2 regions of the Rossellomorea sp. RS05 genome follow, and region 1 is predicted to be linked to the other one. Evidence: riboswitches for the same ligand, from Rfam matches in the RefSeq annotation. Region 1 holds a riboswitch; the other holds the start of a gene.
The links. A riboswitch is a leader RNA that binds a small molecule or an ion and turns the genes downstream of it on or off. The one in region 1 is predicted to bind FMN.
Positions count from the first base shown of each region.

Region 2: it holds a riboswitch for FMN, as region 1 does, so the genes downstream of both, ribD (bifunctional diaminohydroxyphosphoribosylaminopyrimidine deaminase/5-amino-6-(5-phosphoribosylamino)uracil reductase RibD) here and ABJ225_RS06225 (ECF transporter S component) in region 1, are expected to answer to the same signal.

Region 1 covers NZ_JBDKWY010000001.1:1,184,641-1,192,711, reverse strand. Annotated here, with positions in the region: gene ABJ225_RS06230 (peptidoglycan DD-metalloendopeptidase family protein) at 909-1,751, shown strand; FMN riboswitch at 1,827-1,963, shown strand; gene ABJ225_RS06225 (ECF transporter S component) at 2,115-2,684, shown strand; gene ABJ225_RS06220 (ferredoxin) at 2,768-3,016, opposite strand; gene ABJ225_RS06215 (YpbB family protein) at 3,323-4,294, shown strand; gene ABJ225_RS06210 (RecQ family ATP-dependent DNA helicase) at 4,291-5,754, shown strand; gene ABJ225_RS06205 (CPBP family intramembrane glutamic endopeptidase) at 5,754-6,332, shown strand; gene ABJ225_RS06200 (LysM peptidoglycan-binding domain-containing protein) at 6,346-7,077, shown strand; gene ABJ225_RS06195 (DUF2663 family protein) at 7,161-7,604, shown strand; gene cotJC (spore coat protein CotJC) at 7,606-8,071, opposite strand, start outside.
Region 2 covers NZ_JBDKWY010000001.1:1,023,806-1,031,876, forward strand. Annotated here, with positions in the region: gene ABJ225_RS05270 (bifunctional 3,4-dihydroxy-2-butanone-4-phosphate synthase/GTP cyclohydrolase II) at 1-544, opposite strand, end outside; gene ribE (riboflavin synthase) at 561-1,214, opposite strand; gene ribD (bifunctional diaminohydroxyphosphoribosylaminopyrimidine deaminase/5-amino-6-(5-phosphoribosylamino)uracil reductase RibD) at 1,217-2,314, opposite strand; FMN riboswitch at 2,437-2,580, opposite strand; gene ABJ225_RS05285 (hypothetical protein) at 2,690-2,908, opposite strand; gene ABJ225_RS05290 (hypothetical protein) at 2,982-3,674, opposite strand; gene ABJ225_RS05295 (patatin-like phospholipase family protein) at 3,996-4,844, opposite strand; gene ABJ225_RS05300 (NUDIX hydrolase) at 4,857-5,258, opposite strand; gene ABJ225_RS05305 (helix-turn-helix transcriptional regulator) at 5,242-6,240, opposite strand; gene ABJ225_RS05310 (DUF4870 domain-containing protein) at 6,374-6,709, opposite strand; gene ABJ225_RS05315 (undecaprenyl-diphosphate phosphatase) at 6,873-7,652, shown strand; gene uptA (undecaprenyl phosphate transporter UptA) at 7,666-8,071, shown strand, end outside.

The DNA of each region.
Region 1 (8,071 bases):
AACCATTTACAAAATCATAGAGTCTATTAGAGCGGAAGGGGCTTGACTCCTTAAGGAGAAAGGTTTCAATAATCCACTGGAGCCCGCATTGAAGGAAAGGGACAAGAATTGGTCGCTCTTCCTCCACTCTAATCACAATGCATCCCACAGGATTCTCCTCTTCATGTTGGATGCCATCATATCCTCATTTCCACATATTCAGCAGAAATGATTTCTCCACCCATAAAGTATTAAAAGCAACCATATAAAAATCACATAGTGTATTGGAGCGGAAGGGACTTGACTCCCGCGGGAAAAGAGGAAAGGTCGAGATCCCGCAGGCGCAGCCGAGGAAGCTCGACTTCCTCCCCGCAGGAAAGCAAGTCCCTGCAGCGGAAAGGAACTGACCCTTCTTCGCTTTTCTTCATGTCCAGCTCCGGCGGGTTGCGGTTCGAGGTCATAAGTCAAAGTCCCCAAAAAGGGCCAAGAACGCCTTTCCGGTGCCTTCGCCTTATGCTTGTCGGGGCAGAACGACCCGCCTCCGCTTTTCTTAATGTCCAGCTCCGGCGGGTTGAGGCTCGAGGTCATAAGGCGAAGAAGCCAAAAAGGCCAAGAACGCCTTTCCGGCTTCTTCGTCTTATGCTTGTCGCCTCAGAACGAGCCGCCTCCGCTTTTCTTCATGTCCAGCTCCGGCGGGTTGAGGCTCGAGGTCATAAGGCGAAGAAGCCAAAAAGGCCAAGAACGCCTTTCCGGCTTCTTCGTCTTATGCTTGTCGCCTCAGAACGACCCGCCTCCGCTTTTCTTGGTATATTTCTTTTGTATAATGGCAGACTGATGGGTAGGGTTTTTTTTGGAATAGTGTAGTGGGAAGGGGCATATAGTGAGAGGTGTTATTCAATTTTGGGTGAGCATTTATTAGGAGGAACGGTATGATTGCTGATTATGGTCGGAGACTGTTGATTGTGATTGTGTTGGCGCTGTGTGTAGGCATGATTTTCATGACAGGGAGAGTCGCAAAAGCAGAAAGTGATTCCACTGCTGAATGGAGGTTTCCGGTTGATGGCACCATTACAGATGTGTTTGGTTCCAGATCCGGGACCCATAAAGGAATGGACATCGGGGGCGAGGAAGGCAGCCCCGTTCATTCGGTGGCAGACGGGGTCGTAACAAGGTCGTACTTATCAGATAGCTATGGTCATGTGGTATTCGTTCGTCATGACAATGGATATGAGACGGTATATGCTCATCTCATTTCAAGAGGGGTAAAAGAAGGGCAGGAAGTACATAGGGGTGAGCAGGTCGGGAAGCTCGGGAATACCGGGATATCCACCGGTCCCCATCTTCATTTTGAGATCCACGCAGGAGAATGGACGTTTGAGAAGGAGAATGCCATCGATCCTTTTGTCGTATTTGGACAAGGCGGGGTCGGACAAGTGGTGTTCGCTGAAAAGAAAGATCCGTATCAGATCGTTGCGGCGTCACAGGTTGCAGGTGATTCGTATCGAGTCAAGAAAGGCGATACACTATGGTCCATTTCCCATGAACATGGTCTGAGCGTGGATGACCTTAAGAAATGGAACGGTCTGAAGGATGCCACGATCGCTGTAGGTCAGGAATTGAGCTTAAGGATGGATTCCTATCAAGTAGAACAGGGGGACACACTCTATTCTATTGCCGTCGCTCATGGAATAGAACTGGACAAGCTTCTGGCGGCCAATGATCTACGCAGGGATTCGCCGATCTATCCATCGCAAACGTTAAGGATCCACTGATTGTTTCGAATTCAAAGCATTTCTCTTCACATAATGGCACTTCTTATGTATAATGAGTAAGAATAAAATAATATGATTCATCTTCGGGGCAGGGTGCAATTCCCTACCGGCGGTGATGAAGCATTTTTGCTTCTAAGCCCGCGAGCCTTTTTGAGGCAGGATTTGGTGAGACTCCAAAGCCGACAGTATAGTCTGGATGGGAGAAGATGAAGGTTACTGCCAATGCGTTCAGAAAAGGGAAGTCTGAATGTCTATTCGAGCATGCCTTTAACTCTCCTGGATATCTTTTATCTGGGAGTTTTTTATTGGGGCTCGGGCATGACCATCTTCGATTGAGATGAATCTCCAAAAGGAGAGAGTGCTATGAAAAAAATGACGACACGCACATTCGTCACAGTTGGTATGCTGAGTGCCATTTCGTATGTATTGATGCTTTTAAACTTCCCTATCCCGCCTTTTCCGGCGTTTCTGCAGATCGACTTCAGTGATGTACCGGCCTTGATGGCAACGGTCGCTCTGGGACCAGGCGCAGGAATCCTGGTGGAACTGTTCAAGAATGTGATTGATTATGTATTGACCGGTTCTGAAACAGGTGTACCGGTAGGTCATGTGGCAAACTTTGCTGCTGGGATCCTCCTGATCTTGCCCGTTCACCTTATCTATTCACGTTTCCAAACGAAAAAAGGCCTTCTTACCGGGCTTGTAACCGGTACGCTGGTCATGAGCATCGGCATGGGGATCATGAACTATTTCATCTTCCTTCCAGCCTATAAATACTTCATGAATTTCGAACTGCCGGCAGAAATCATCGTGACCGGTATCGTTCCATTTAATATCCTTAAGGGAATCCTGGTAGCGGCTGTGTTCACACTGCTGTTCATCAGGATCCAAAAGTGGCTGTCGAAGCAATTCGGAAATCGACGCATGGCCTAATTGAAAATGAGCTTCCCCTGGAGGCTCATTTCTATTCAAACAACATAAAAAAGACGGCGAACAATCGCCGTCTTTTTTACATCCTATTCGAATTTCAACGCATCGCCGTCGAATGGTTCGTCAGCTACCTTGATGGAATCGGTAGGGCAACCTTCGAATGCATCGACCATATCGTCTTCAAGGACGTCAGGAACTTCAACAGTCCCCTGGTTATCGTCCAGTGTGACGAATGCAATACCTTCATCATCATAATCATAAATATCTGGTGCTGCTGCACCGCAAGCTCCACAAGCGATACATGTATCTTTGTCCACGATCGTATACTTTGGCAAAGAAAAAACCTCCCGAAGATAATTCTATATAATGCATCATTATACACGTTGTTTAATGGTGAAAATCAATTACTAATCATCATTTTATAGAGGAATGGGTAACTTTTCAATAGTTAGGTACTCTTTTTCATATTTTTATCCGTTTCCGTCAAAACAAAACCTCGGTTGAGGGTGTTTTCGTGGTACAATATTTGACAATAACCTACACGTTAAGGAGTCATCGCATTGACATATCTTCACTATTTGATTTTGGACTCCCTGAAAAGACTAGGGGAAGAACGGTCTGTTTATTCCGTTTTTCATATCATGAAAGGGAAAAAGTCTTCACAATCCATACAGGATGCACATCTCTTTGGGCTGCAGGCTCTCTTCCTGTCACTTCCAAAACTGAAAAGGGAGTACTTTGATCGTTGCATTGCTATGCTTCAGGATAAGGGATTCATCACGCTGAACGACGATAATCGTGCCCGGCTGACTCATTCCGGAATAGAGGACTTGGCGGTTTACTTTCAAAAAAAACCGTACCCCGCCCATATGGATGGATTGAAGCATGGTGATCAGTCCATCCTCCTTTGGAAGAGACTCAGCCTACTGGTACAGGTGTTATCCAATGCGCGAATGAACGAAACATCGTACTTTCCCGTGCAGAGGGACCGGAAAGTTCAAGATTGGTTAAAAGTGTTCATCCGGAAGCAGGGGAAGACCGAAGTTTTGTCAGCAAAGCTGTTTGAAGAGCTGTACACCTTGCTAGCCCAAACAATGCCTGGTGAAGATCCGGGGATCCTTGTTGAGAGGCTGACGGGATACCGGGACTATGGAGCAACGGAAGGGCAATCAGCCGACCGGTTCGGTGTGGACCGTGAGGAGTACCGATTCAGATTCCTGAACCTTCTCCACTTCATCATCGCACGTGCCAAAGAGGATGCAGGTGCCTACCCGATAGTCTATTCGATCATAGAGGAAAAGGAGCATATCCAACCCCTCACCGCTTCGACCAAAAAAACGCTCGAGCTTTTTCAGAAGGGGATACACGTTGAGGAAATCGCCAGGATCCGTGAGCTGAAAGTGAATACGATTGAAGACCATTTGATCGAGATCATCTTGACACTCCATGACTTTCCCGTCACGTCATTCATAGATGAAGGGGTGTACGAAGAGGTGCTGGGCGTTCTGACAGAGTTAAAGACGAAGCGCCTCAAGCCGATCAAGGAAAGATTTCCTGAGTTGTCCTATTTTCAGATCCGTGCAGTCATTGCGAAGGCAGGTGAGACCCCGTGATTCTACAAGAAGAATTGAAGCGGCACTTTGGCTACGAAACGTTTCGTGCAGGACAGGAAGAAACCATCACTTCCATTCTTGATGGCTGTGATACGTTGTCCATGCTGCCCACCGGAACCGGTAAATCGCTCTGCTATCAACTTCCCGGTCAGCTGTTGGATGGCCAGGTGCTTATTGTTTCCCCTTTGCTATCCCTCATGCAGGATCAGGTGGAACAGATGAAGGTGAATGGGGAGAAGAGTGTGATCGCCCTTAATTCATTTCTTACTTATCAGGAGAAAGCCTGGGCGTTGGACCACATCCATCGATTCAAATTCATATTCGTTTCTCCGGAGATGATGAAAAGTGAGGCATTCCGTACAGCCGCTTCAAAGATTAGAGTAGGGCTGTTCGTGATCGATGAAGCACACTGCATTTCCCAGTGGGGCCCCGATTTCCGACCGGATTACCTCGACTTGGGGGAGGCGAGGGAACGTCTCGGGATGCCGGTGACCCTTGCCCTCACTGCCACTGCCACAAGGACAGTCCGGGATGATATCCGTGAGGTCCTCCGTATGGAGGGGGCAGCCGAGTTGGTCCATTCGGTCGATCGGAAGAACATTGGATTATTCGTAAGGAATGTGGAAGACGATCGGCATAAGCGGGATGAAGTCCTTTCGTTCGTAGAGCGTCTCAAGGGACCTGGAATCATTTATTTCACCAGTAAACGGAAAGCGGAAGATGTTGCCCTCTGGCTTCGCGAGCATGGAGTGGAGGGGGTCGCACACTATCACGGTGGAATGGACCATGAAGAAAGGATCCTGATTCAACAGCAATTCCTATCGGATAAGCTGCAAATCATCTGTGCCACCTCAGCCTTCGGTATGGGGGTGAACAAGGAAAATGTACGCTTTGTCGTCCATTATCATCTGCCATCAAGCATTGAATCCTATCTCCAGGAGATCGGCCGTGCAGGAAGGGATGGAAGGGAAAGTGTCTCTCTTGTCCTGTATGCAGAACAAGATGCGTCCATCCCCCTTCAATTCATGCATAGCGAGCTGCCGGATGATGCGCAGATCGAAGGCGCGATAGCAGCATTCCCCTCCATGGAATGGGGCGACATCATCGCTGCCCTGCAGCTTTCAGATGTGCAGTCCAGATTCCTTGAATATTATATTCAGTCGTTTGCACGCTATCGTTCTGATAGAATGGTAGAAGAAATCAAGCGGATCAGGGATGCGCGCATTGCCTATAAGCGCAGGAATCTCGATTCGGTCATGGGATGGCTCCACACGGCGTCATGCAGGCGTCAAGTGCTCCTTGACTATTTTGGTGAGGAGCTAAAGGATCGACCGGAACGGTGCTGTGACCGGTGCGGGTCAGATCTTGGTGAGTTCCATGGCGAGGGCGTTCATTCTTATCCGTCCCTTGAAAATTGGGCGGACCAGCTCAAAAAAATACTGTTAGGATCAGTGGTATAATGCAAAAGCAAGGAGATATCCTTAAAGGTTTATCCAAAAAACAGGTGACATTCCATCTCATGTTCACTCAATGCCTCCTCATAGCCGTTTCCATCGGTCTAGGCTATATGTTGATCGGCGATCTTGATCAATGGCTGAAACAGTTCGATTTTCATATGGATGTCCTCTGGATCGGAGGAGCCTTCGGGATCCTGGTAGTGACAGCGGATTTGATTATGATGAAACTGCTTCCGTCTCGCTATTATGATGATGGTGGGGTGAACGAGAGGATATTCGCAGATCGTGGCTTCTTCGAAATCATGGTTTTGGCGTTCATTATTGCGGTGAGTGAAGAACTGTTGTTCAGGGGGATACTTCAGTTCCATTTTGGGCTGATGGTGGCAAGCATTGTGTTTGCTGTGATCCATATCAGGTACTGGGCTCATTGGTTCCTTATCGTCAATGTGTTGACCTTGAGTTTTGTCATGGGAATCATCTATGACCAGACAGGGAATCTCCTAGTCACCATCGTCATGCATTTTGTCATTGATTTTCTCTTGGGTTTATACATGCGCCATCAGGCGAGATCTGAAGAGTAAAGAAGGGATAGCTATGAGTAAAGATCCATATCGTGAACAAGCTGCCAAATTAAAAAAGAAGATTGATAGGGTTCAGGAAGTGGAGCCTGTACATGAATCCGACGGACTCCCGAGCAGAAGTGAAATACAGCGGAAGAAAAGGGAATCCAAAAAGAAAAAGACGGCGATTCAGCATCCCCTCATCAAGCTGTTGCTCGTGTTTTTCTTCCTGATGCCCATCATTTTCCTCAGCTTATATTCTTATTTTGTCAATAAATCCGGACCTCTCGTGGTCTTCTCAAGTAAAAATGGAGTCGAAGAGGTACAATACGATCAAGGGGAGCCAAGTGAGGCGGCCCCAGCTGTTGATGAGGATAAGGAAAAAGAGCAGGCCAAGAAGAAGGAAGAAGCTGAAAAAGCGAAAGCCAAGAGAGAAAAGGAAAAGGCAGAAGCGTTGAAAGCGAAGGAAAAAGCTGAAGCTAAAAAAGCGAAAGAGCGCGAAGAAGCCAAAAAGGCAAAAGAAAAAGAGGAAGCGAAAAAAGCAGAAGAAAAGAAGCAGCAGGAACAGGCTGCGATTGAACAAGAAAAAAGCGAAGAAGCGGGACGTGTGGTTCAGCATACGGTCAAGCCACAGGAAACGCTCTACCGGATTGCGATGGATTATTATCAATCCCCATCCGGTGTACAGATCATCAGTGAAGCCAATGGCATTCAAAATAATGAAATCTATACGGGACAAGTGTTGACGATTCCCTTGAATGAATAAGAACCCGCCTCCGTGGAAGGCGGGTTTTTACGTGCTTCTAAAAAAAGGACGGGCTCATATAATGAATCGAGGGGGTGAGGGGGATGGATGAAATGAAAAACATCACCGACCGTGCAACGGAGCAGATGTTGACAAATCTCATTGAAAAGAAGAAGAAGTTCGATCAACTGAAGAAACAGCATCATTTTGCCCTTTGGGTGACCGCGGTGGGCTGTACCATATTCTTATACTATCTGACCCATACGGTAATTGGCCCTCATGCCTATTCAGCAGCCTCCATGATCACCGCTTTTGTATCCAGATCGCTGCACTTGTATGCCTTCCTTGCTGTAGCAGGCATGGCAGGAGCCACCAAAATCTTTCACCAGCGTAAAGAAAAAGCGGAAAAAGAATTTCATGCCCTGCGATGCGAGATCATCGATCGCAGCAAGGATCTTTGGAAAGAAGAAGCCTGGAAGAACCGGCACATCGTGTTTGAAACCATGAAAAAACAATATGACATCAACCTGTTCCATGAAGCGAAATAGACTAAAAGAAAATTTTCCGGTCCCGTTCTTCTTTGAGGATTTCAACGGCTTCCCGGAATCGCTGAGAATGGATGATTTCCCTTTCCCTGAGGAATCGTAGGCCGTCATTCAAATCGGGATCATCACTCATATTGATGATCCACTGATAGGTCGCCCGAGCTTTTTCTTCCGCTGCAATATCTTCATATAAATCAGCAATCGGATCTCCTTTCGCGGCAATATAGGACGCCGTGAAAGGCACTCCGGCTGCATTATGATAAAAGATTGCACCATCGTGATCGACATAGTGTGCATCAAGCCCCGCCGCTTTCATATCCTCGGGGGTGGCGTCCTTGATAAGTTTATACACCATCGTTGCAATCATCTCCAGATGGGCGAACTCTTCGGTTCCGATATCGGTGAGGAGTCCGATCACCTTGTCGGGGATGGTGTACCGCTGATTCAGATACCTGAGTGCTGCGGCGAGT
Region 2 (8,071 bases), 160 kb from region 1:
TTTCAGCCAGGATCTTCAGGTCGGGAACCCTTGCCATACTGCCGTCCTCGTTCATGATTTCACAGATCACCCCTGCGGGTGTCGAGCCTGCCAAGCGGGCGAGATCGACGGCTGCTTCCGTATGTCCCGCCCTCTTCAACACACCGCCTGGTTTTGATACAAGTGGGAACACATGCCCCGGGCGCTTAAAATCCTCCGGTTTCGAGAGAGGATTCACTAATTCCTTGATGGTGTGGGCGCGTTCGAATGCGCTGATCCCAGTCTTGGCGGAAGCATGATCCACGCTGATCGTGAACGCTGTCCCGTGGTGATCCGTATTGGTTGACGTCATCTGATTCAAATGAAGTCGACCGGCAATCTCCTCATCTACCGGCGTGCATATCAACCCCCGCCCTTCCCTGGCCATGAAATTGATGACCTCCGGCGTGACACCTTCAGCAAGGGCGATGAAATCCCCTTCATTTTCCCGATTCTCATCATCGATGACGATGACGGGTTTACCTTCGCGGAGATCGCGGATGGCTTCTTCGATTGTGTTGAACATCCTATTCCCTCCCTGGTTAGTCAGCGAAGCCATGATCCGATAGGAAGTCATAGCTCAAGCTTTTCTTAGCTGTTGTTTCAGTTTTCTTTGTGAAGAACCGGTGAATATACTTGGCCATCATGTCACATTCGATGTTGACCTCGTCACCGATCTTCTTGGATCCGAGGACCGTATCTTCCTTCGTTTGCGGAATAAGCGAGACCGTGATGGAATCGTCTGTGATGCCGAATACGGTCAGAGACGTACCGTCGATGGCGACTGATCCCTTCTGGACAAAAAACACAGAAAGTTCAGAAGGAATGTTGATGGTGACGTAGAGTGCATTCTCCAATTCCTGGAGACTTTTGATCGTACCCACTGCGTCCACGTGTCCGTTGACGAAATGGCCGCCGAACCTGCCTCCTGCCGCCATAGCGCGCTCAAGATTGACCTTTGTTCCCGTTTTGAGATTTCTGAGGGACGTCCCTTTGAAGGTCTCCGGCATCACATCTGCAGTAAACTCATCCTTTGAAAATGTAGTGACCGTCAGGCATACTCCGTTCACCGATATACTATCTCCGATTGCCACATCACCCAGGACCTTTCCTGCAGCAAGCTTCAGCTCCATGGAAGAGGCGGATGAGCGGACTCCTTTGACACTGCCTATTTCTTCAATGATTCCTGTGAACATGCTCAATCTTCCTTCCTTTCCTGGGGTACCGCGGTAATCTTCATATCTTTCCCGATTGTTTCAACGCTTTTGATTTCCACGGGGAGACCTTCGGCTATGGATGGGAACCCATCTCCGCCGAAGCTTGGGAACGAGTCCCGTCCTCCGAGTAGTTTCGGGGCCATATAAAGGATGAGCTCCTGGAAGGCCTCCTCCTGAAGGAAGCTTCCGTGAATGCTGCTGCCACCCTCTACATAAACCGATACAAACGATTTTTTACCAAGTTCAGCAACAAGTTCTTTCATGGTAATGGTTGGGCCTGATAGGGAGAGTATTTCACATCCCTCCTGAATGTATGCCTGTTTACGGGCCTGAGGCACCTCGCATCCTGTGATGAGGATGGTCGGGCTTTGACGATCTTGAATGATATGGGAATGAATCGGGGTACGCAGGTGCGTATCCACGATAAGTCGAATGGGGTTTTTTCCACCTTGGGGCAAACGGGTGGTCAGGTGCGGATTATCTTGAATGATGGTGTTGACTCCAACTAATATCGCGTCATGCCGGTGACGATCATAGTGGACGTCCAGTCTTGATTGTTCTGTTGTGATCCATTTACTGTCTCCGGACGAAGAAGCAGTCCTGCCGTCCAATGTCACGGCAGACTTCAGTGTCACATATGGTGTGCCTGTCCGGATGAAGTGGAAAAAATGCTTATTGAGCTCAAGGGCTTCAGATTCTCCCATGCCGAGGAAGACATCGATACCCGCTTGCTTCAGCAGCTCGATTCCCTTCCCTCCTACAAGGGGATTGGGATCCTGACAAGCAATGAAGACGCGCTTGATCCCGCTCTCGATGATCAGGTTTGCACACGGAGGCGTACGTCCGTGATGGGAACAAGGCTCCAGGGTCACGTAAATATCTGCCCCTTCGGCTTTATCACCCGCCTCCCGGATTGCATGGACCTCTGCATGGGGTCCGCCCGCCTTGAGATGAGCTCCGGTTCCAACCATGCGGCCATCTTTGACAACCACTGCTCCCACGACGGGGTTTGGTGAAGTCTGGCCTTGAGCGGACCTTGCCAGCTGAAGGGCAAGCTTCATGTATTCATTTGGTTCCAATTTGATCTTTCACCTCCTGATTCATTCATAAAAAAACCCCAAGAACGAAGTCTTGGGGGAAGTTTGGCATGACGAAATAAAGCATCTATCCTGATTGTTTAAAAATCAGAGATACATACTTGCCGTTCCTTCTCCCATCCAGACTTTCACTGTCGGCTTTGGAGTTTCACCAAATCCACCGTCTAATAACCATTAGCCGGGTCACGGACTGAGAGCATACGCTCATCACCGCCGGTAGGGAATTCCACCCTGCCCCGAAGGAAACCTATTCGATTATGTACTGATTATCGCCTCAATCCAAATTGATTGTCAAGCTTTGAGTTTTTTGCCTATCCTGCAAAGTATCATTCGAACTAGAAACAGGTACCGCCCCACTCATGCGCCATATTTCCTATCCCGGATCATCTCGGCCGAAAGGATGTTCTCACGCCTGAACATCCTGAGTGCCCGCTTTGTATAACAGTAGGCTCGAACATGTGTGGGGGTTATGGCCTCAATGGTTATGATCCTCTCGCTCAGCCGCGATTGACGATCGATATAGATGATTTTCAATGGTGTCCCTTCTTCGATTGCCTTCCTCATCAAGTAGTCCATAAGCCCACTCCATTCTGCCTAGTATGAACCGATTATATACGAACGTACGTTCTTTTTCAAGTATATGATCCTTTCAAGGAGTAATATAAAACTCCAGATCGAGATGCCAAAGAAAGGAAAATAACCAGTCCAATTCATCTGAGTAGGATTCAAATAGCGTAATCAAGGTGTGGTGGGCATCGAAAATGGAATGGAGGTGCCCCGGGAGAATCCCATTTTGGATGGCAAATATATTTACGCCATTGTAGTTTAATATCCACTTCTCGGCACCCTTATAAATCAGGATTTTATCATTTTCCAGGCTCCTCCACTCAAGGGCGGTCCGGCTGGCATATTTTAAAATGAACCGTTTTTCAACGGGGTGATCCATGTTCAGGACCCGCTTCCCCTTTAAAATAGAAATGGGATCTTTATTCTCCCTGAAAAAGGCATATTCTTTTCTTGAGGTGAGCGGCTGCTGCCGGTGAACGGCATACTTCACCCACCCGTTGGTTTTCACGTAAAAATACCCTTCCTTCGTCGATACTCCGATCAGGGTGCTGCTTGATACCGGCAGCTCGCGGAACCAGATCCGGTACGCTTTCCGAAGCTCCCTGTTCATACTGAGCGAAAGATACAGATTGGAACAGGCCGGTATGAAAATCAAAAGGGGAAAATAGAAAAGGTCATGTATGACAAGGAGCATACCGACACCCACAAGGAAGTACATCGTTCCCCTGAAAAGGAGGGTATACTGCTCGTTCTTGTAGATTTGATAGAGATTCATTTAAGCCCGTCCTTTCAAGCAGGAATCTCTACTATGCTATGAACCATCCCTCATATACAGAACAGGAAAGAACTTGGGACAAAACAAATAGGGACCATTTGAGGACGAACACAATCCGTATAGGTTCTTATTGCCACTCATGATGTTGCTCCCCTTGTAGCCCGTAAGCCTTAGGAGTCTCACATCCGCTACTCTTCCCGCTGGAATCTTCATTGCACTCCAGAACCGCTAAAAGCAGTTGAATTTAAATGGCCAATTAACAAAAAACCGAACTCAATTGCATTTAGGCAAATGAATTCGGATTTTCTATTAATAAGCTTCTTATGTCCATGATAAGATCCGGTTCAGCTGTGATTCTGCGTCTCGATACCCCTGTTGGTAAAGAGCATCCAGTTTAGCAGGATTTTTCTCAATCCTACTTACTTGGAGGGGTTCTTGGGGCTGGATGATGATGACTTCCCCCCTACGCTCTTTTTCCTCGAGTTCAGCCATCGTTTGGTTGTAATGGAGATACCGGTTTTTCAGCGCATTGTACAATTGGGGATACTGCGGATATTTTCGCTTCACGAAATAGGAGAACCGTGACGGCTTTTTCATATATCCGCGGTTCCTCGTCAAAATCACCACATTCTTCTTATATCCATCCCTTTCAGCCTGATGGAAAGGCACTGGATCGCTGATGCCGCCATCAAGCAGTTCGTGACCAAAAAAATTCACAATGGGGGCAACAAACGGGAGGGAACTGGATGCCCTGATCGCTGTGAGGAGCTCCTCCCCATAGTCGCTTCTTCGGAAATACTGGGGTTTACCTGTTTCACAGTTGGTCGTCCCGATAACGAATTCACTCTCATTTGAGGCGAACGCATCGAAATCGAACGGCACGATCCTTCGGGGGATTTCCTCGAAAACATAGTCCATCCCGAAAAGCTCTCCGTTCTTCCAGTAATTTCTCCAGGACAAATAGCGGGGGTCACGGATGAAATCGACATTGACCTTGCGATTTCTGCCTTTTTGTCTCGATAGGTACGATGCCGCGTTGCATGCCCCGGCCGATACCCCGATCACATAAGGAAAGTCCACTCCCTGCTCAAGGAAGTATTCAAGGGCACCTGCGGTATAGATCCCCCGCATGCCCCCACCTTCTAATACAAGTCCTCCGTTGATCTTCATGATGTTTCCTCCTTACCGATTCACTAAAAACGATTTCACTTGTTTGGGGTACAGGGTCGTAGACACCGCTTCGTCAAGCGACATCCAGACGGGCCTATAGCTCCCTCTTAGATCTCCTGTAAACTCGTCCCCTCTCCCTGTTCCGAACGTCCCTTCATATTTTCCCACAAGAAAATAATGATGGACACCTTTTTGCTCGAACATCATACATGGCTGTAAGGATGAAACCGTTATCCCAAGCTCCTCATGTGCTTCCCTACATGCAGCTTCCATCGGGGTTTCATCAGGTTCGATCCCGCCGCCGGGGATAACATAGTAGATTCGGCCATCCTTTATGCGTTCAATCAGGGCGATGCAGCCCTCCTCGATCAAGAGTACCCCTGCCCGGTCCCTCGGCTCACGAGTCATGGTCATATAGACGGTGAAGGTTTTCCACCTCTTCTTTCACGGTGTCCTGAAGGGTGTCCGGTAACAGGACCATCACCTTGGAGCCAAAGCCAAGGATCCAGTTCACCAGGCCGTCACTTATCCTGGCTTTGGTTGTAAGGATGAAATGGTCTTCCCCGTCCCTCGTCGTCGAAATATCCTTGCCGAACTTATCGATGATCACATTGATCAAATTGTTGCGGCAGCGGATCTTGATCCATTCTTCATCCCCTGCAAACATATGGAAGGTCGACTGGGTATAACTTGAAACATCGAACGATTCATACGGAAAGGTTTCATCCGTCTCCATCACGTTCTGAAGCCTGTCGACCCGGTAATGACGGATTTCTCCAGCTTCAAAATAATAAGCAATCAAATAGTAAAAATCATTCGCCCATGCGAGGGCGTAAGGTTTCACGCGGTAGACCCGCCCTTCATGGCTAAGCTGGAATTTCTTATCCACATCGTACCGCCCATACTGGAAGGTGATGACCCTCCTTTGTTCGATGGCTTCATGGATTTTATGTATCGCAAGGCGAATATAGGGATTCTCGCTTTTGATTGACGAATCGATCTGAATTTCATTTTGAAGCTTCTTCCCCTGATGGACGCTTGTCAGTCGGCGGATTTTCCCTGTCAGCTGGCGGGTTTCTTTTTTCGAAATGAATTTCGCCGATACGACCGCATCGATGAGCATGCGAAGCTCGTACAGTTCGAAGAGGCGATACTGATGGCTGTAATACTTCGGCATCCCTTCTTTTTCCTGATTCACGGTGATATCAAACCCGTTCTTGATCAGATGCTCCATGTCATCTTTGAGTGAATGTTTATTCAACTTCACGTCGGGACCATATTGCTGCTTGAAGCGAAGGATAAGGTCATCCAGGGTCTTCTCCTTTTCTTCATCTGTCTCTTCGCTAAGGATCTGCCTCAATTGAAGCAGCCGATCTTTGTTATCCAGTCTTGTCAATGCTTTCCTCCTGTTCCCCGGTTGTGCCGGCTGGAGCATGTTTTCTCCTAGTGGATTCTATAAAGTTATCAATCTCAGGGTAAATTTGTCAATGTATAAAGAAAAAAGCCCCTGCAAAACAGGGACTTTTGACTTATTTGATGAAGCGGATGACAGTCGGGATCCGGTATGTTTCCCCTCCGTATGATTTAACGGCTGCCAAGATGGTTAAGATGAACGCCAAGATTCCTACCACCGGAAGAAGGACAAATCCGATGAGGATGAGCATCAACAGACTTGCTACGATACTGTAAATCGTATAAGAGATAAGGAAGTTGAGGTATTCCTTACCGTGGAAATCCACGAATTCCGAGTCCTCCCTCTTCATCAGCCAGATGAGCAAGGGGCCGATGAAGGTTGTGAAGAAGCTTGTCAAATAGATGAGCATGGCCATCAATTTTTCGTCACTGGTGGGCATAGGTCTTTCCATATGTTACATTCCTCCATAAAAAAATAATAAGTTCCTATATATGTACGCATGAATCAATCAAAAGTTTCACAGATTCGAAAACTTTCATAGATTAGACTCTTTTTGAATATAAGTGAAGTGAATGGGTTTGTCCATACCATTGGAAAAGAAAGGCGGTCTTGTGTTGAGTAAATTAGAAGCATTCATTCTCGGGATCATCCAGGGGTTGACAGAATTCCTGCCCATTTCGAGCACGGGTCATCTTTATCTCGGGAGGCTCGCCTTCGGCCTGGAGGAAGCCGGGCTATTTCTCGATACAATGCTCCATATCGGCACGCTCATCGCCGTCCTTGTGGTGTATCAAAAAGAGCTTCTCCACATGATCAGGCATCCATTTTCAAAATTATCATTGATCCTCGTAATCGGCACTATACCGGCTGTCATCATCGGACTGTTGTTCAAGGATTTTTTTGACAGTATCTCCAAAAATGGTGTCACCATCGGGTGGGAATTCCTTGCGACAGGCTTCATCATGTATTTCGCTGACAATGTAAAAGGCGGGTACAAGAAACTGCAGGACCTCACCTATACCGATGCCCTGGTGATCGGGAGCTTTCAGGCTGCCGCCATCTTTCCGGCCCTGAGCCGTTCGGGGCTAACCATAGCTGCGGGGCTCATCAGGAAGCTGGACCGGGAGACTGCCGCTTATTTTTCTTTCCTCCTCTCTACTCCGGCAATACTCGGGGGCATCGTCCTTCAAGGGAAAGACCTCTTCAGTGGACACGTCGAAGCCATCAGCTTCACAAGTCTCCTCATCGGAACATTGAGTGCCGGGCTCTTCGGGTACTTCGCCATCGTCGGGATGATCAATTTTCTCAAGAAACGGTCATTGAAGGTTTTCTCTTACTATGTTTGGGCTTTGGGTATCGCTATATTAATTCTGCAGTTTACAGGAGTCCTTTAGGAGGTGGATGACCATGGATACGGATTGGATCCTTCAGCTCTTATCCACGCTTGGTGACTGGGGGTATATCGGGGTGGCGGGGGCCCTCATGGTGGAAGTGATCCCAAGCGAGCTTGTGCTCGGCTATGCAGGCTACCTTGTTCATGAAGGACAGATCAGTCTTGTGGGGGCCATGCTGAGCGGGATGATCGGAGGGACCCTAGCTCAGGTATTCTTATACTGGCTCGGCCGCTATGGCGGTCGCCCGTTTTTTGATCGATATGGAAAATTCCTTCTCATGCCACCCAAGCATATCGAGGCCGCGGAGAAATGGTTTGAAAAACACGGTACCTTTGTCGTTTTCACTGCCAGGTTCATACCTGTTGTCCGGCATGCCATCAGTATACCGGCTGGGATGTCGAGGATGTCCCTCTCTTCTT